4 regions of the Virgibacillus sp. LDC1 genome follow, and region 2 is predicted to be linked to each of the others. Evidence: predicted binding sites of a transcription regulator. Region 2 holds the regulator's gene; each other region holds the start of a gene.

Region 1 (4,474 bases), on a different contig from region 2:
TTGCATTGACCCGCGTCCAGGACCCGCGGAATACCGCCGATTTCGCCTAGATCCAGTTTATTGTATTTGTATTTGGCACAGCCTGCAGTTAGAATGACCGTGTCTTTAGGAAGCTCAGCCGCGAAATCGGTGTAATAGCTGCGGGATTTCATTCGTCCATCGCAGCCGGCCATGACGAAGAAGCGGCGGATCGCCCCGGATTTCACGGCATCGACGACTTGATCGGCCACGTTCATCACAGCGGCATGAGCGAAACCGCCGATGATCTCACCCGTTTCAAGTTCCGTTGGAGCCGGGCATCCTTTCGCTTGCTCGATTAGTAGGGAGAAGTCTTTGGGAGCACCGTCTTTTCCTTCTGGAATATGGCGGACACCCGGAAACCCAGTGTTGCCTGTTGTATATATACGGTCCTTATAACTGTCTTTCGGCGGAACGATACAGTTGGTTGTCATTAATATCGGTCCGTTAAAAGCTGCGAATTCGCTATTCTGCTTCCACCAGGCATTCCCGTAATTGCCTACAAAATGCTCATATTTCTTGAATGCCGGATAATAGTGGGCAGGCAGCATTTCACTGTGCGTGTACACGTCCACGCCGGTTCCTTCCGTCTGCTTCAGCAGCTCCTCCAAATCCTTCAGATCATGGCCGCTGATGAGAATGCCGGGCCGGTTGCTTACCCCGATATTGACCTTCGTAACTTCCGGATTTCCATAAACCGAGGTGTTCGCTTCATCCAGCATCGCCATGGCGTTGACGCCGTATTTACCGGTTTCCATCGTCAAAGCGACCAGATCCTGCACTTCAAGGCTGTCGTCAAGCGTGGCGGCAAGTGCACGGCGCATAAAACGGTTTAATTCGTGATCATCCTTCTCCAGATGAAGCGCGTGGTACGTATAAGCTGCCATCCCCTTCAAGCCGTACGTAATCAATTCGCGCAGCGAGCGGATGTCTTCATTGCGGGTCGAGAGGACACCCACCGTACGTGCTTTTTCATCAAAAGCAGCTTCGTTATCCGCTTGCCAGACGGCAGCATCAGGGAGATTGGCGGTTCCTTCCGGATATTGTTCGTTATAATAGGTACGCACCTCGCCGCGGAGCTCGATCGCTTCCCGGATTTTTCCCACAAAAACCTCGCGGTCAAAGTTGGCGTTCGTTATCGTTGCAAACAAGGAGTCCATCATAAACAGCGATACGCGCTGTTCAAGCACCTCCGGCAGCCGGACATCCAGACTGAGAAAAGAGATACCTTTCAGCAGATAAATCAGCAAATCCTGCAGGTTTGCCACATCATGCGGTTTGCCGCATACGCCGACAATGGTGCAGCCTGTTCCTTTGGATGCTTCCTGACATTGAAAGCAGAACATGGACGGCTGATGCTTTAAGGTCTCTTGGGCGTTGTTATTCATTGTTTCTCCTCCAATTTCGTGATTATTAGTCGTAAGGTCAGTATAAGATTGCCTCGCAATTGGACTGTTGAAGACAGTATACTTCGCTCCCACAACCGACATAGTGATTGGAATCACAATTTCTTAAGTAGTGAGTTTAATCACAAACCTGGTCCGTTTCTTCTTTTAAACTGGAATTAATGACCTAAGAAGAAATGAGGAGAGAACATGTCGATTTTGCCTCAAAAGAATGAACTGGGATTTTTCGAGATCCGTCTCGAATCCATCGGCGGGCTTGGCGCCAATCTGGCCGGAAAAATGCTGGCCGAAGCCGGGGTTACCGGCTCCGGACTTAACGGTTCGAATTTTTCCAGCTATGGTTCGGAGAAAAAAGGGTCGCCCGTAAAGAGTTTCGTAAGGTTCTGCGATCTCGAGGTGGAAATCCGCGATCACAGTCCCATTGAGCAGCCGCATGTCGTCGGCGTATTTCATGAAGCATTGTATAAGACGATCGATGTCATAAGCGGATTACAGCCTGATGGAACGGTGCTTGTGAATACGACGCGAGACCTTTCCGAAGTGGCCGCGGATCTGAACATGACGCAGGGAACGCTGGCCGTAGTGGATGCGCTGAAAATTTCCGTTGAGGAAAAAACCAAAGTGAATACGGCCATGCTGGGGGCTTTGTTCCGGATTTGCAGCTTCCTAGACCCGGACGATATGCGGCAGGTGATCCGCACAACATTTGAGAAAAAGCTGCCCCACCTCGTGGAAGCGAATGTGCGGACCTTTGACAGAGGTTATAACGAAGTCCAGTTCCTTTCCTTGGGAAACGGCTCAGAGCTTATAGACCCAATCGCTTTCGCAAGACCGCAGCCGATGCTTGGATATGACACGCAGGAGCTGGGTGGGATTCTGAACGTTACGGCGAACAGTGTCCTGAAGGATCTTAGCAGCTCCCGGCAGGGATATTTGCCAGAGTACAAGATAGAGGACTGCATTCACTGTGCCGCCTGCGATACAGTATGTCCGGATTTCTGCATCGTGTGGGAGCAGAAACCGGACAAGCGCGGGAATATGCAGATGTTTATGAAAGGCATCGATTATCAATATTGCAAAGGCTGCTTGAAGTGTATCGAAGCTTGTCCGACCACCGCTTTAGCCGCCATGTTAGAAGAGCCGCATTATGCGGAGCAGCACCGTGTGCCGCAATTTTTTCCCTATTTAACTGCGGAGGGAGTCCGATCATGAATATGCAAATTCAAGAAACAACGGAGAACAAGCTGGCGGCCGCTCAAACGGCAGTCTTTGAATCGGGCAACGAAATGGCTGCCATGGCGGCTGCCCAGATTAACTATCACATTATGGGTTATTTTCCGATTACACCTTCTACGGAAATCGCCCAATATCTTGATATGATGCGTACACGCGGCGAACATGACATCAAGCTGATTCCGGCTGACGGCGAACATGGCTCGGCGGGGATTTGCTACGGTGCGGCCGCAGCCGGAGCACGGGTATTCAATGCTACTAGCGCGAATGGTTTCCTGTATATGATCGAACAGCTTCCTGTGCAGGCGGGCACACGTTTCCCGATGGTCATGAATTTGGTGACGCGTGCAGTCAGCGGACCGCTGGATATTCGTGGTGACCATTCGGATCTTTACTACGGCCTGAACACTGGCTGGGTGATTTTGACCGCTCGTTCACCGCAGGCCGTGTATGACATGAATATCATGGCGCTGCGTATCGCGGAACATGAAGACGTACGCCTGCCGGTCATTGTAGCTTATGACGGATTTTTCACATCGCACCAGAAACGCCGGGTACACATATTTACGAAACGGGAAACCGTTCAGGCGTTTGTAGGGGAAAAGGCTCCTGAATATCCGCATGTGCTGGACGAGAACAACCCGATCGTTGTTGGGGCTTATATGAACGGCGACGATTTGATGAATAACCACTACCAACAGTCCAACGCCATGTACCGTGCGGGCGAGGTATTCAAGGAAGTGGCAGAGGAATACGCAGCTGTATCCGGAAGATCCTATTCGCCGCTTGATCTGTACCGAATGGAAGACGCGGAGGTGGCTTTATTCCTGCTCAATTCGGCGGCCGAATCCTCCAAAGACGTCGTGGATCGGCTGCGGGCGAAAGGAATTAAAGCGGGCATAATCAGCCCCAATATTCTCCGGCCGTTCCCGGCAAGAGAAATTCGCGAGGCGCTTATAGGTGTCAAAGCACTACTGGTTGGCGAACGTGCCGATTCTTACGGTGCGCACGGAGCCAATCTGACCCATGAGGTCAAAGCGGCCCTGCAGGAAATCCGTGGTCCGCAGCCGATTGTGCTGTCCCGCATATTTGGTCTTGGCGGGAAAGACTATTACGCGGATGACGCGGAAGCTTTTTTTGCCTTGACGATCGAGGCCATGGAGCTCGGTCATGCCAACGTGCCGTTTGATTATTACGGCCAAACACCGGGAGCTGAGGAGCAGAGGCTGCAGCCGGTCATTGCCCCGATGAATGGAGACAGCTTTAAATCGGGCCTGATCACCGTAAAGGTGGATGAAGAGACAAGTAAATTAGCCGTCAAAGTGCCGCCGATGCGGGCGCTTGCCGCGAAACCGAAACGGTTTGCTTCCGGTCACGGAGCCTGCCCGGGCTGCGGTATTTTCCCGGCGCTGGAGCTCTTTTTCAAAGGGATTGAAGGCGATGTCGTTACTTTATTCCATACCGGCTGCGCTTATATCACAACAACGGGTTATCCATATAACTCGCATAAGCAGAGCTTCATTCATAATTTGTTCCAGAACGGACCGGCTACTTTATCCGGCACGGTAGAAGCGTTCCTTGAGAAGAAACGCCGCGGGGAAATCGAGGTTCCTGAGGATTTCACTTTTGTGATGGTGACCGGCGACGGCGGCATGGACATCGGGATGGGTTCGGCCATCGGGACGGCGCTGCGGGGCCATAACCTGATCATTCTGGAATATGATAATGAAGGCTATATGAACACCGGTGCGCAGCTTTCGTACTCCACGCCATTAGGACACATGACCAGTACGTCCGGTGTCGGCAAACAGCAGCAG
Region 2 (4,474 bases):
GCAAGGGTGACAAGCTGATCGCCGAAATGAAGGAAGATCTCGACGATTACAGTGCCGACAGTCTGTTAACAGACCTATCGGGTCTGTTTAAGGACCTGGCCGCACACCGCGAGGACCTGAGGTCCTTCATGGCCCTGAATGATGAAGGCACGGTATACTGGATGGAGGCTAACGGCAATTTCCGCGGGAAATCGCTGCAACTTTATGCGGTGCCTGTCGATGTAAGCACCCACTTGAAGGAATTGTTTTTTGACAAGAAACAAAGCGTGATCCTGACGTCGGCGACCTTGTCGGTGGACAAATCGTTCCAGTTCATGATCGAGAATTTGGGTCTACAGGAAGCGGCAGATAGCGGCAACCTGAACACGGTTCTGCTGCCGTCCCCGTTTAATTACAGGGAGCAGGCTCTCCTTGTCGTGCCGCGCGATTTTCCGAGCGTGAAGGGCTCGGTCGGGGATGCACTCTTTGTGAATACACTAGTGCAATCATTGGCCGATACGGCAATCGCTACGCATGGACGTATGCTTGTCCTGTTCACCTCGTACCGGATGCTGCGTCAGGTGCATGAGCCCTTGAAGGAGGCGCTGGCATCCAGCGATATTACCGTACTGGGACAAGGGATGGATGGAACCAGCCGTACCAAGTTAATCCGGAGATTCCAGGATAGCAGCGCCTCGGTTCTGCTGGGTACCAGCTCCTTCTGGGAAGGGGTTGACATACCCGGTGAGGCGCTCACTTGCCTTGCGATCGTCCGGCTGCCGTTCCAGCCGCCGAATCACCCTTTGGTTGAAGCCAAGAGCGAATTGCTGCAGCAGCAGAAGAAGAACCCCTTCATGAAGCTTTCGGTTCCGCAAGCCGTCATTCGCTTCAAACAGGGATTTGGCCGACTGGTACGGACAGCGCAAGACAAGGGGATTGTCATCGTGTACGATACCCGGGTCATTGAATCCTATTACGGAAAATATTTCCTATATTCCTTGCCGGGACCAAAGATGGAGCACATGCCGACCGAGGGGATTGTTCCCCGAATTTCGGAATGGCTGCAGGAAGAGGCAGGCGTAGAGAACCAAGCTGAATAAAGTGAAACCATGAACGATCACATTGAAATGTAGTTATTAACCTATTATTAGGGGGAGCATGCATGAAATCGGAAAAAATTTCGGAAGCCGTGGTCCGCAGATTACCTGTATACTTGCGCTATTTGAATGAGCTTCAGAAAAGGGAGGTCTCCACGGTTTCCTCCCAGGAACTGGGACAAAAACTGGACCTCAATCCTGCTCAAATTCGTAAGGACCTAGCGTATTTCGGTGATTTTGGACGGAAAGGGATCGGATATGACGTATCTTATCTGATCGAGAAAATTCGCCAGATTCTAAAGCTGGACCAGAAGATCAATGTCGCATTGATTGGGGCCGGTAATCTTGGACATGCATTATCAAATTACAATGCATTTCTGAAGGACAATATGAAGATTGTGGCGGTTTTCGATTCGTATTCTCCCAAAGTTGGTATGAAAATAAACAATTTGGTTGTACAGCCGATGGAGGAACTGGAGAAGACGGTTCATGAGTACGGCATTCGTATCGGGATTATCACCGTTCCGGATTTTGAAGCGCAAAATGTAGCGAATCAGCTTATCGCCGCAGGCATCGAGGCTATTCTGAATTTTGCGCCGACCATCCTGAAAGCTCCATCCCATATCCGGATTCATACGGCTGATTTTACTACGGATTTGCAAAGTTTGGCCTATTATTTGGATAACGGTAAGGAGGATACAGCACATGACGACAACGAAGTGGATGGTTAAAAACGGAACGTTTGCGGTACTAGAGAAAGGAAGGTCCGTGCTACGCGGATATATGGTTGTGGAGAATGACCGGATAACCTACCTGGGTGAAGAAGAGCCAACCGTCCAAGAGGGAACAGAAATTATCGACGGAACCCATCTGTTTTTCCTGCCTGGATTGGTGAACACGCACGGACATGCGGCGATGTCGCTTCTCCGCGGTTATGGCGACGATCTGGCACTGCAGGTATGGCTTCAGGAAAAAATGTGGCCTATGGAAGCCAAATTCACGGCCGACGATGTTTACTGGGGAACCTCACTCTCCGTGCTTGAGATGATCAAAGGCGGAACCACGACGTTTGTGGATATGTATGATCATATGGATCAGGTTGCAAATGTTGTGCAGGACTCAGGAATGCGCGGCGTACTGACACGCGGTGTCATCGGATTATGTCCGCCTGAGGTGCAGCAGCAGAAGCTGGATGAGGCGGTTGCATTCGCGAAAGACTGGCATGGCAAGGCGGACGGAAGAATTACGACGATGATCTCGCCGCATGCACCTTACACATGCCCGCCGGATTTCATCGAGAAATTCGTTCAGGCATCCCATGATCTGAATCTGCCTTTGCATACGCATATGTCCGAAACGGAAACGGAAGTCGCTCAGAATGTAAATGATTACGGACTCCGCCCTGTTGCCCATTTGGAGAAGCTTGGCATGTTTTCCCGTCCAACGCTGCTTGCGCATGCCGTCCATCTGACCGATGAAGAAATCGAAATCCTGGCTAAGCATCAAGTGATGGTGTCGCATAATCCAGGCAGCAATCTGAAGCTTGCCAGCGGCATCGCTCGCGTGCCTGCACTACTGAAAGCCGGGGTCACCGTGTCTTTGGGTACCGATGGACCTGCGAGCAATAATAATCTGGATATGTTTGAAGAGATGCGCCTGGCGGCACTGATCCATAAAGGAGTAAGCGGGGATCCAACCGCGATTCCTGCATCCGAAGCGCTTCGGATGGGTACAGAGTATGGTGCCAAGTCAGCTTTCCTTGCGGATATCGGTACGCTTGCGGTAGGAATGAAGGCAGATATGATCGCACTGAACACGGATCAGGCGCACTTCCTTCCGAAGACGGATTATATTTCTCATGCTATCTACTCCGCCAGTGCGAAGGATGTTGAGCATGTATGGGTTGACGGTAAGCAGGTCGTGAAGAATGGCGCGAGCCTTACTCTCGATGAGGAACGTATCCGCCGGGAAGCGCAGCGTGCCTTTGAGCGTCTTACAACCCTCTAGGGAATAATCAAGGGGAGCGAGGAAGACGGATTTGAAGAAAAAAACGAAGTGGATCTTGCTTAGTGTATCCGGCGTGCTGCTGTTACTGCTTGGTTTACAGCTCTATTATTCATATGTTATGAAAGACACTTGGAATGAAGAAAGAATGGCGATTGCTGCCGCCAAGCAGCATGGCCAATTGGTTTCGTCCGGAAAGACCTATAAATCGGTGTGGGGCGAGGATAATAACTATTGGGTGGTAAGCGGCAAGGATCAGGACAATCAAGATCGTATGGTATGGGTAAAATTTACAGATGACAACATACCTGTTGAAGGTGCCGATGCTGTCCAGTCCGTTTTATTGAATACAGGGATGTCGGAAGCCCAGATTCGGGATCAGATTTATAACGAATTGCCTGGTGTGGAAATTAAGCGATTGCTGCCTGGAATGTATGAAGGCGAGTATGCCTGGCAGCTGCAGTATGAACACAACGGTCAGCGCGGCTATCGGTTTTATCGTTTTCAAGACGGTAACACGATCGGTAATGACATTATTCTTCCAAATCAATAATAAACGAAGTAAAGAGAGGCGTCCCTTACTATTTAAGAGGGGCTTCTCTTTTTCTTTCATAATTGTAAGCGGATTCAGAAAAAATATGGAAAAACTGTTCTAAATATTTTCACAGACATGCATGAAAAAGTATATAAGATGTGATATACTCGTACTTGTACAAAACGAGCATATAAATTACATGCATCGGAATATATCGTTGTTATATGTATTTTTGTGTTACAAAATGATAGACAAAATTTTATACAGGAAATGAAGGAGGAACTTCATGAAACTACGCATTGTACCTATCATGCTGACTGTCGTGATCTCAGCATCGGTTCTCTTTGGCGGATGGTTTCTGTATCGGCAGATGGCTTTGCAAAATCCGCTGGCAAATGTTGTGTCACAATATGACGGCGTGAAGGATTCTCATATAGATATTAAACAGAATACCGTTACTTTGAATCTTGATTTGGCTCCAGATACAAATTTACAAGGTTTGGTTCAGCATATTAAGAAGGAAGGCAAGTCTGTGATTGGCAAGCGGGAATTGAAAATCCAGGTGGAGGACCATTCCTCGGAAGCACTGGATCAATGGTGGGAGAAGGCCATGCTTTCAGTCGCCGAAGCAATGGATAATAAGCAGTATACCGATATTCAATCATCGCTCGAGCAGCTTGCTGCCCAGTCTCCGAATTTGAAAGCAAAAGCAACCATCGATGACACCAATGTCTATGTCAGCTTGTCAGACGGCAAGTCTGGTAAATTTATAATCTTGCCGCGTCAGCCTGGCAACATGGAGGTGTGGAATCATGCCTAAATTGGCTAAAGAAATCATGTTAGGCTTTATTCCCGTATT
Region 3 (4,474 bases), on a different contig from region 2:
CAAGCCCACTGAGTATGATCAAGGGATTCTGCCCGATGAGGTTCGAGATGACCACGATGCCGCCGATGATGAAGAGAACGATTTTCACCACCTGAATGTATCCCTTAATCGGTCTGATCTTGGAGACTTCAAACGAACGATAAATGTCATCAAAAGCATTAAGCAGCGCATTCAACACCGAGATGGTGACGATAATCATGTACGTTGCTGCAGCTTTTTCAATCAAAACTTGATAAGCCGGAAAGATGGACGCCGAAAAATAAATAATGATTGCCGGCACGAGATGCGACAGCTTGTGGAACACTTTTTTCTCCACGATGATATTGTCCCACGTGTACCGATTGTTGTTGACGATATGAATAATCGTCTTCAGCACGATTTTTTTGGTAATAAAATTGGCCAGTATGGAGATCACCGCGATAAATACGACCATGATCATATTCGAGAGATATCCAATGGTTTGTTCGCTCATGCCATATCCGTCTAGTTGATTTTTGATAAAGTCCATTGTTTCCTCCTGACGCAGTTTAAGATTAGCCTATTATTATAGATGAGATTCTAGTACTACGCAAAGTTCAAGATAAGACATCGCTGGGTTGATTTGGGAGATGCTTGGTAAGTTTGTAAGGAAAACAAAAAAGAGAACCAAAAGGGTGCTCTTTAGTATGTAGTATTCGGACTTGGTGTCTGATTCGATATGCGCGAAGGGTTATAAGATTATCTTCTTAAGTCCTGCAGCCATTCCTCCAATACAAATCTATTTCGTTACCTTTCCGTTACGGCTGATCAGCCCTCGCAGGTGCTTCATAACAGACTGAATTTCGGTATCAGTCAACATATAATACGTTTTCACCGTCCAGGTCTCTCTGTTTTTCAAATGAAATATCAGCTTGGGAAACTTCGGAAGCAGCCACTTCCGAATGGAAGGGCCGCTGTAGCTGATACTTGTAATCTCCGCCCAGGCTACGGTCCGCGTTCCATCTGAAATGGAATTTTGATCGTAGGTTAGCAGCTGCGCATCTGATTTCAGCGCCTTTGGCAAGCTGACAACCAAATATCCTCCAAAAAACGGAATCCCTATTATGGCTGATGTGATACAAAAGAACTTACGAATAAAAGAAGTATCCATAAAAAAAGCCGCGTACAGCAGAAACAGGCAGGCTAGCACAAAAAGTAAACTGCCAAGTGATTTTCCCCATGCTACGGATTTCCGATAAGATATCGCGTTCATGATTTATCGCCTTTCTGAAATTATTTTAACAGTCCGCTAATCCAGCGAACTCCACTTTCGGCCACTTTAGCTGCGCCATCACCGACAAAGGCTCCAGCCGTACCTCCCACATAGGAACCGATAGCCGAACCAACCGGGCCGCAACCATCACCGGCTCCGCCTGCTTGCCTTTAACCCATGGCGCATTATGAATTTTAGTTTGGGACGGATTTCTGGGATCTACTTTGAATTGTACCGTCTTAGCTAAGACTAAGGAAGTGCCCACAGAGCTGTAAAGGAGAGTTCCCCACTGAAGGCAAAGCGTGGCTGAGCAAAACCACGATTCTACGGATCGCGTTGGTCAGGAGGTTTTCTAATTGATATTTTGATTAAATTCAACAAGCGAAACGAAACAACCAGTCTCCGATTGTTTTCGGCGACTGGTTGTTTAGACTTATCAGTATTTTGATCGCTGTCTCACAGAAGGGGCAGTCCCCCCTAGTTAGAAAGCCAAAAGCCAAAGGCTTTTAGAATCCAATTCAGGTGAATCCCAAGGTGAACGGCTTCCCTTCTTACGGTGAGAGTATCCGTTTTTGACCGGTGAGCTCCTGAATCGGCTTAATGTTTTGAGTGAATTCAAGCGTGCCTATATAGTTTCCTTCTTCATCTCTCACGGCAAAATAACGAATGTAGACAAATTTATCTTTAACCGGGATCCAGAAATCTTCTGCATCTTTGACACCTGCTTTGAAATCAGCAAGCAGCTGATTGACGACGTGAACGCTTTGCGGAGGGTGGCAGTTCTGAACACTTCGGCCGATCACCGCTTTGGTGCGAACGAAGATTCTCTCTTTGCCCTGTGAAAAATATCGAACGATATCATGCTCATCGATAAAGGTTAGGTCGACTGGCAAATGATTTAAGATGGATTCCATCTGTTTGACCGATAAAATGCCAGTACTCATTCGGATATACCCCTCTTGCAGCGGAGAAGACGCCAATCCCTGATCTGTGCCAGGTTCAGCTGCTCTTTCAGGAATCCATGCTTGATCCGGCGCAATTAAACAATAACCGACTTCTTCGCTTTGGGCAGCAATTTGAAGCCATTCATCTTCCGTCAACTTTTCCAGAGCCATAGGTAATAAGATATGTTCCTCTTTATAGATCATTTCTGTTACTTCATTTAAGACGCGTTTGGCAAGGTCCACTACGCTCTGCGCATTGCCCTCAAAATGAGTGAGGTTGGATTTTACTTCTTTTATTCCCATTCGGATACCGTCATCGACTGCCCACATCACCTTGGTCGGTCCATAAATTCCGTATTTCTCGAGAAAAGGAAACAGCAAATTTTCTTTGCGGCTGTAGTGTTTGTCTACGTCATAGAGGAGACTGAAATCCTCCAGCAATTTGAGGCGATTTGCCTCTCCCTGATCCTTCAGAAATTGATCCAAATGCAGCGCAATTTTGAAATTTGCCAGTCGATCGATTTCTTGGTTCTCCATCTTAAAGGTAAACACAGGATGTCCAGGCTGCTCTTCAGGTTTATGAGCCCTGTGAATGTCTTGGATGGAACCTTTGAATACAGCAGCATGTACACTGCACAATCGCTGTACTTCGGTTACCGGTATTCCTTCCTCCTGCATTAGCACTTGCTCCAGCTCCGAAATTTCATCAACCGATATTTCGCCTACAGCTTGGTTGAATTTTGACTTCACTTCCTCCACGCTTTTTCCATGGTGCAGCTCTTTAATGATTTCCTTGAGCAAATGTATACGGGCCGTTCGATGAGCAGAAATTCCTTCCTCACGGTTATTAATGAATTCACTCATGTTCATCACCTCTGTTTTGTTTCGATATATAAAGATGAAGTTCTATTCTGTTTACTTCTCTAAACTAGCATCCTCATGCTCCTTCACTTGTGATTAAAAGCACAAAGGTAATGAAGATTCATTGAACAAAGAAAAAGTAATCCATCTTCTTCGAAAAATCTCTGTCCACTTAACGAAATGGCCGCACGACTGAACGCGAAGCTCGCTCGGCCATAAATACGTAACATCCCTTGTTTCCGAATTGCATCTGGGCCGGTAAACAAAAAGCGACCGGTCACGGTCGCTTCTTTATGGAATGTATGGAGGGGATTCAAACCCCTATAGTGAAAAATCCGTAACACTCTTTTTATAGGCATATTTCAGGGTATATGTTTCTTCGGTTCCGTAGGGCATGGTAGCCATTTTTATGCGAGTATAATCAAGCCGACTCTCTCTTAACACTCTTTTTACCAAGGCTATCGCCCGTTCTTCTTCCGTAATGACACAGAATATATTAAGCGAATATTTTTTTGGATCGGATATGTTTTTCCCCATATCAAAACCGTCAACATGGCCTAAATCTGCATCTGCTAAAGATAGTTGCAAGTATTTCATTACTTGTTCTCTTAACCAGTGATCACGTTGGCTGCCTTTTACACTTTTCAGAGGATACTGTACCACTAACCAGAATTTGTCGCTCATCAGATTCACCAGCCATCTTCAGTTAATGTAGAAATTTAGGGTTATTATACCACAAACGGAAAAGCCACCGACCCGAACACGGGCTGATGACTTTGTGCATGATTTTTATGAAGAGCGTGGCTTGGCAGGATGTACGGCATGCCGCATTAAAGTTTACCCGCTATGTAACGGCATAGGCTTTTTTGTATTACTGTTATTCAGTTCGGCAGCAATTAGCCGCGTACAGATTCCCTGATTAGGATACTGCCATCCAGCATTGTTAAAGTCCATCGATTTGCGTTATTGGAGGACACTGGGTCCGCTATTTCCTTGTTTTTACCGATTTCGAAGCAATATGCGGACAAGAGATCCGCTATTCCGGGATTTTTCGCGGATTAATCCGTGATTATGATACAATAGCGGATCCTCTGTCCGCGTGAACTCCAGAATAGGCCGAGTCCCGTAAAATAACGGATCCTCTGTCCTCATGATCTTCTTAATGGGCGAATTTTCAGCAGATAGCAAGGCCTCTTCCGCCCACATAAGCACGCGAATAGGCCGATTCCTGTAAATAAGGGATCTTCATCCACTTGCCAACGGAAAGCGGTACTTTCTTGTTCAAAGGCTGTTAACGCCACCATTCGTGATCTCTTGCGCCTGCCCCCAAGACGGCTTCGCCGTTCCAGCTGTAATTCCGGGTCTCCCCTGAAATCTTCCACAGAGAAGGACAGCTGTTATACATCCAGTCTAACGGCTCCGCTGTCGGAAGCGGACG
Region 4 (4,474 bases), 170 kb from region 2:
TATGCGTTTTGCGGATGCCGTTAAAGATGTCCACAACGGCCTGCGGCATTTCAAAGCCGTATGCGTTGCACGCATCAATCATCATCCGGATCCCGCCAAAAGGTTGAATCGAGCGCTTGAACGGCTCATCGGTCTGAACGCCGACAATCTGTTCTTTATCCTTATCCAAATAGCCAGGTTGATGGGAGGTGATGGTTGAAGGTGTATGGACATCCACGTCCAGAACCCCGCCGTTGTCCCGTTCCCTTATGGTTAAATCCGATACGATATCCCACAGTGCTTTGGTGTTATCCGTGGGTCCTGCCAAAAATTCATCAGAGCCATAATAGGGAGTAATGTTCTCTGCAATAAAATCATTAACGTCAATTCGCTTGGTCCATTTACCTGATTTAAAACCTTTCCAGCCTGCTTCTTTTTCAATCACCGACATATCGAATCCCTCCTAGATTTGCTGGGGCTTGCAAGGACAGGCGGGGCCACACCTTGATCTATCTCAGATCTTTAAATGTGATTATTTTCACGACCAATGATGCAACTACCCCGCCTTGTGCCTTCAAGCTTCTATATCAAAGATCTGAGATTCAGCTTCCTTCTACACCTTTATTGTAGTCCTGTTGATCTCTTGTATCTGTGATAATAATCACAAACTTAACTTTTCCCGTGATTTTTATCACTCTGGTCCTGGTCTCGCATACCTTACCTCAAAACCTTCACAGATCTTCATGATCGGCGTTTCAATACCTATCCTATTCAGAACCGGCCGTAGAATGCATTGCGGTAAACTTCTGCGAGCTCTGTCACCAGCGGCAGCTTCGGATTGCTCGTTGTGCACTGGTCTTCAAAAGCCCGATCCGCCAAATGCTCAACATTTTTCTCGAAATCTTTAGGATCGATGCCAAGCTGCTGGAACGACTCCTCGATACCGAGCTTGCTGTTCAGCTCCCGGATCGCGGCAATCAAACTGTTTACGCCCTCTTCCGTCGTTCTTGCAGGCAGCCCCAGAATCCGTGCGATTTCAGCATATCTCTCATCAGCTACAAAATGGGTGTATTTAGGCCATGCCGCGAATTTCGTTGGCTTCTTGGCGTTGTAACGGATGACGTGAGGCATCAGGATAGCATTAGTGCGTCCGTGTGCCGTGTGATACTGGCCGCCCCACTTATGTGCAAGACTGTGGTTGATGCCCAGGAACGCATTCGCAAAAGCCATGCCGGCAAGCGTCGAAGCATTATGCATTTTCTCGCGGGCGAGCTTGTCACCGGTAAGCGCCGACTGCTCAAGATACTGGAACACCAGCTGTATGGCCTTGATGGCAAGCCCATCCGTATAATCGCTGGCCATCACCGATACGTAGGCTTCAATGGCATGTGTCAGAACGTCCATTCCGGTATCGGCTACCGCCGTTTTAGGCAAGGTGTACACAAATTCCGGATCGATTATCGCCACATCCGGTGTCAGCTCATAGTCAGCCAGCGGGTATTTGGTATTTCCCAGCCCTTTGTCCGTGATGACGGCAAACGAAGTCACTTCCGAGCCCGTTCCCGACGTTGTTGGAATGGCAACGAACTTCGCCTTCCGTCCAAGCTTCGGATATTTATAGACCCGTTTGCGGATATCCATGAATTTTTGCTTCAGATTGTTAAAGTCCGTATCCGGATATTCATAGAACAGCCACATGGCTTTGGCTGCATCCATTGGCGATCCGCCGCCGAGGGCGATGATACAGTCCGGCTGGAACCTGGCAAGCATCTCCGTTCCGCGTTCTACGGTCGTTGTCGAAGGATCCGGCTCGACCTCCGAGAAGACTTCGATGGCTACCGGCACTCTGCGTTGACGCAGATAGTGCTCTACCCGCTCCACATAGCCCAGCTTCACCATCATGGGGTCGGTAACGATAGCGACACGGGTGATTTCCGGCATTTTCGCAAGATACTGCGTGGAACCTTTTTCAAAGTAAATTTTGTCCGGCACTTTAAACCACTGCATATTCACGGTTCTGCGGTTCACCCTTTTCACGTTGATTAGATTGACAGCCGTCACGTTCGACGAAGTGGAATTACGTCCATACGAACCGCAGCCCAGCGTCAGCGATGGCAGGTTCGTGTTGTAGATATCGCCGATGCCGCCTTGCGAAGAAGGCTGGTTCACCAGGATGCGGCAGGTTTTCATCCGATCCGAGAATTTCATGATGATGTCCTCATTGTGCGAGTGTATCACCGACGAGTGACCCATGCCGCCAAAAGCAACCATCTCTTCTGCGCGTCTTATGCCTTCCTCGGCGTCCTTTACTTTATAGCAGGCCAGAACCGGACTCAGCTTCTCGGCGGACAACGGATAAGCCGGACCGACCCCTTCCAGCTCGGCGACCAGGATCTTGGTGCTTTCCGGCACCTCGAAACCGCATGCCTCGGCAATTTTAGCGGCCGGCTTTCCGACGATGGATGGATTGACTGCACATTTCTCCGATACCATCGCATGCGCAGTCAGCTTCGCCAGTTCTTCCTTGTTGACGAAATAACAGCCGCTGGCGATCATTTTTTTCTTCGCTGTATGATATATAGGCTCCTCGATAATGACAGCCTGCTCCGAAGCGCAGATCATGCCGTTATCAAAGGTTTTGGACAAAATCAAGTCGTTCACCGCCTGATCCAGGTCGGCGCTCTTCTCTATAAAGCAGGGCACGTTACCTGGTCCTACGCCGAGGGCCGGCTTGCCGCAGCTGTATGCCGCTTTAACCATCGCCGAACCGCCCGTAGCCAGAATGCAGGCGACGTCAGGATGATTCATGAGCGCATTGGTTTTATCCATGGAAGGAGCTTCGATCCACTGGATGCAATCGGCAGGAGCACCTTGCTTCACGGCGGCATCCCGCAATATCAGCGCAGCTTCCCGGCTGCAGGCCTGAGCGGATGGATGGAATCCGAAAATGATCGGGTTTCTTGTTTTAATGGAGATCAGCGCTTTGAATATCGTCGTGGACGTCGGATTGGTTACCGGGGTTATCCCCATGATAATCCCGATCGGTTCCGCTATTTTTTGAAAGCTGTCATAAGCGTTGTCTTCAATGATACCCACCGTCTTGTCATATTTGATGCTGTTGTGGATATACTCTGTGGCAAACAGGTTCTTGATGATTTTGTCTTCGTACACGCCGCGTCCCGTTTCCTCAACCGCCATCTTCGCCAGCTGCATGTGCTTCTCAAGGCCTGCCATGGCCATCGACTGTACAATCCCGTCGACTTGCTCCTGATTCAATTCCATAAACTTTTCTTTGGCCCGATTTGCCTTGTCAATCAGACCCTGAATGTACTCTGCTGCCGTTTGTCCTTTAACTTCAACCGTTCCTTTGCTCACAGCCATATCTCTCATCCTCCCATGGTTCGTGTTTCTTTCTTCTCTACGCCTCGATCGTAACACAGCTGTTTCTAAAATCATGTGAAATATTTCACAATATTAAAATTTATCTTTTCTGTGTGATTTATACCTGTCTTTCCCTCCTTTCAAGTGAAAGAGATCACAAAGTTTGAAAATTCGCCACGATTTCCCTCTTATTCTCCCCCAAAAGTGAATGTTTTCACGTTATAATGTATTTAAAGATTAAACAGATCAAATTTTAGGATGTTAGGGGATACCAACATGAATACTGTAGACCATGTAATGGAAATCGAAAACTTAGGGAACACGCAGTGCTTCTCGGAACAAAACCGCAACCGTCTGCTGGTCACCATGAAGGAAAGGGTACTCCCTGAAGGATCCCATTTGTTCTGGGAAGGTGACTTCGCCGACAAGCTGTACTTCGTTAAACAAGGAAGAATTAAATTAACCAAATCGACGGATGAAGGCAAAGAGCTTATTCTATATATGTACCATCCAGGAGACATGGTCGGTCAAGCCGATCCATTCTTCAGCAACAACCACAGTTTCTCGGCAGAGGTGCTTGAGGATAGTGTTGTCGGAGTCATCGAGCACAAGGATCTGGAGCTGCTGATCTGTCAGCATTGCGACTTTGCCATTGATTTTATGAAGTGGATGGGCATTCACCACCGCATCACCCAGACCAAATTCCGTGATCTCATGATGTACGGAAAGCCCGGTGCTTTAACGTCGACGCTCATCCGTCTGAGCAATACCTACGGGCAGCATCAAGCGGATGATACCATTCTCATCAACAAGAAGATTACCCACACCGATCTATCGAACATGATTGGGGCAACCCGAGAAAGCGTGAACCGGATGCTGAGTGACTTACGCAAAAAAGATGCCATCGAATATGCCGGCGGGATGATTGTCATTAAAGATCTTCCGATGCTGCAGGAAATCTGCCATTGTGAGCTGTGTCCGAACGAAATCTGCCGGATTTAACCGGCCGGCTCCCTTCTGTGCATAATTTACAGTCATCTGCTTACAATAAACCTTGTCTTTCCAAACCAATTAAAGGGAGTGCTCAGCATGCGTGAAGGTTTGATTCCTGCTG

Evidence for each region. The regulator Rex, encoded in region 2, represses fermentation and respiration genes when NADH is low (regulators of the CRP and FNR family bind a similar motif). The targets are predictions, from matches to a motif close to TTGTGAAATATTTCACAA.
Region 1: a site for Rex is predicted at 1,535-1,552, ahead of hcp (hydroxylamine reductase). Genes of this name have one in related genera too.
Region 3: a site for Rex is predicted at 3,127-3,144, ahead of OHJ21_RS21665 (DUF438 domain-containing protein). Genes of this name have one in related genera too.
Region 4: a site for Rex is predicted at 3,434-3,451, ahead of adhE (bifunctional acetaldehyde-CoA/alcohol dehydrogenase). Genes of this name have one in related genera too.

What each region holds. Positions count from the first base shown of each region.
Region 1 is NZ_JAOXLZ010000005.1:104,366-108,839, forward strand. It holds gene hcp (hydroxylamine reductase) at 1-1,406, opposite strand, end outside; gene OHJ21_RS25175 (2-oxoacid:acceptor oxidoreductase family protein) at 1,614-2,636, shown strand; gene OHJ21_RS25180 (thiamine pyrophosphate-dependent enzyme) at 2,633-4,474, shown strand, end outside.
Region 2 is NZ_JAOXLZ010000001.1:747,494-751,967, forward strand. It holds gene dinG (ATP-dependent DNA helicase DinG) at 1-1,079, shown strand, start outside; gene OHJ21_RS03560 (redox-sensing transcriptional repressor Rex) at 1,142-1,807, shown strand; gene OHJ21_RS03565 (amidohydrolase) at 1,782-3,083, shown strand; gene OHJ21_RS03570 (cell wall elongation regulator TseB-like domain-containing protein) at 3,115-3,633, shown strand; gene OHJ21_RS03575 (hypothetical protein) at 3,902-4,435, shown strand; gene OHJ21_RS03580 (AAA family ATPase) at 4,428-4,474, shown strand, end outside.
Region 3 is NZ_JAOXLZ010000002.1:210,615-215,088, reverse strand. It holds gene OHJ21_RS21680 (mechanosensitive ion channel family protein) at 1-508, opposite strand, end outside; gene OHJ21_RS21675 (DUF5381 family protein) at 758-1,231, opposite strand; gene OHJ21_RS21670 (hypothetical protein) at 1,257-1,496, opposite strand; gene OHJ21_RS21665 (DUF438 domain-containing protein) at 1,783-3,039, opposite strand; gene OHJ21_RS21660 (hypothetical protein) at 3,358-3,720, opposite strand; gene OHJ21_RS21655 (glycoside hydrolase family 36 protein) at 4,328-4,474, opposite strand, start outside.
Region 4 is NZ_JAOXLZ010000001.1:580,369-584,842, reverse strand. It holds gene pflB (formate C-acetyltransferase) at 1-430, opposite strand, end outside; gene adhE (bifunctional acetaldehyde-CoA/alcohol dehydrogenase) at 751-3,360, opposite strand; gene OHJ21_RS02665 (Crp/Fnr family transcriptional regulator) at 3,637-4,362, shown strand; gene OHJ21_RS02660 (asparagine synthase) at 4,450-4,474, shown strand, end outside.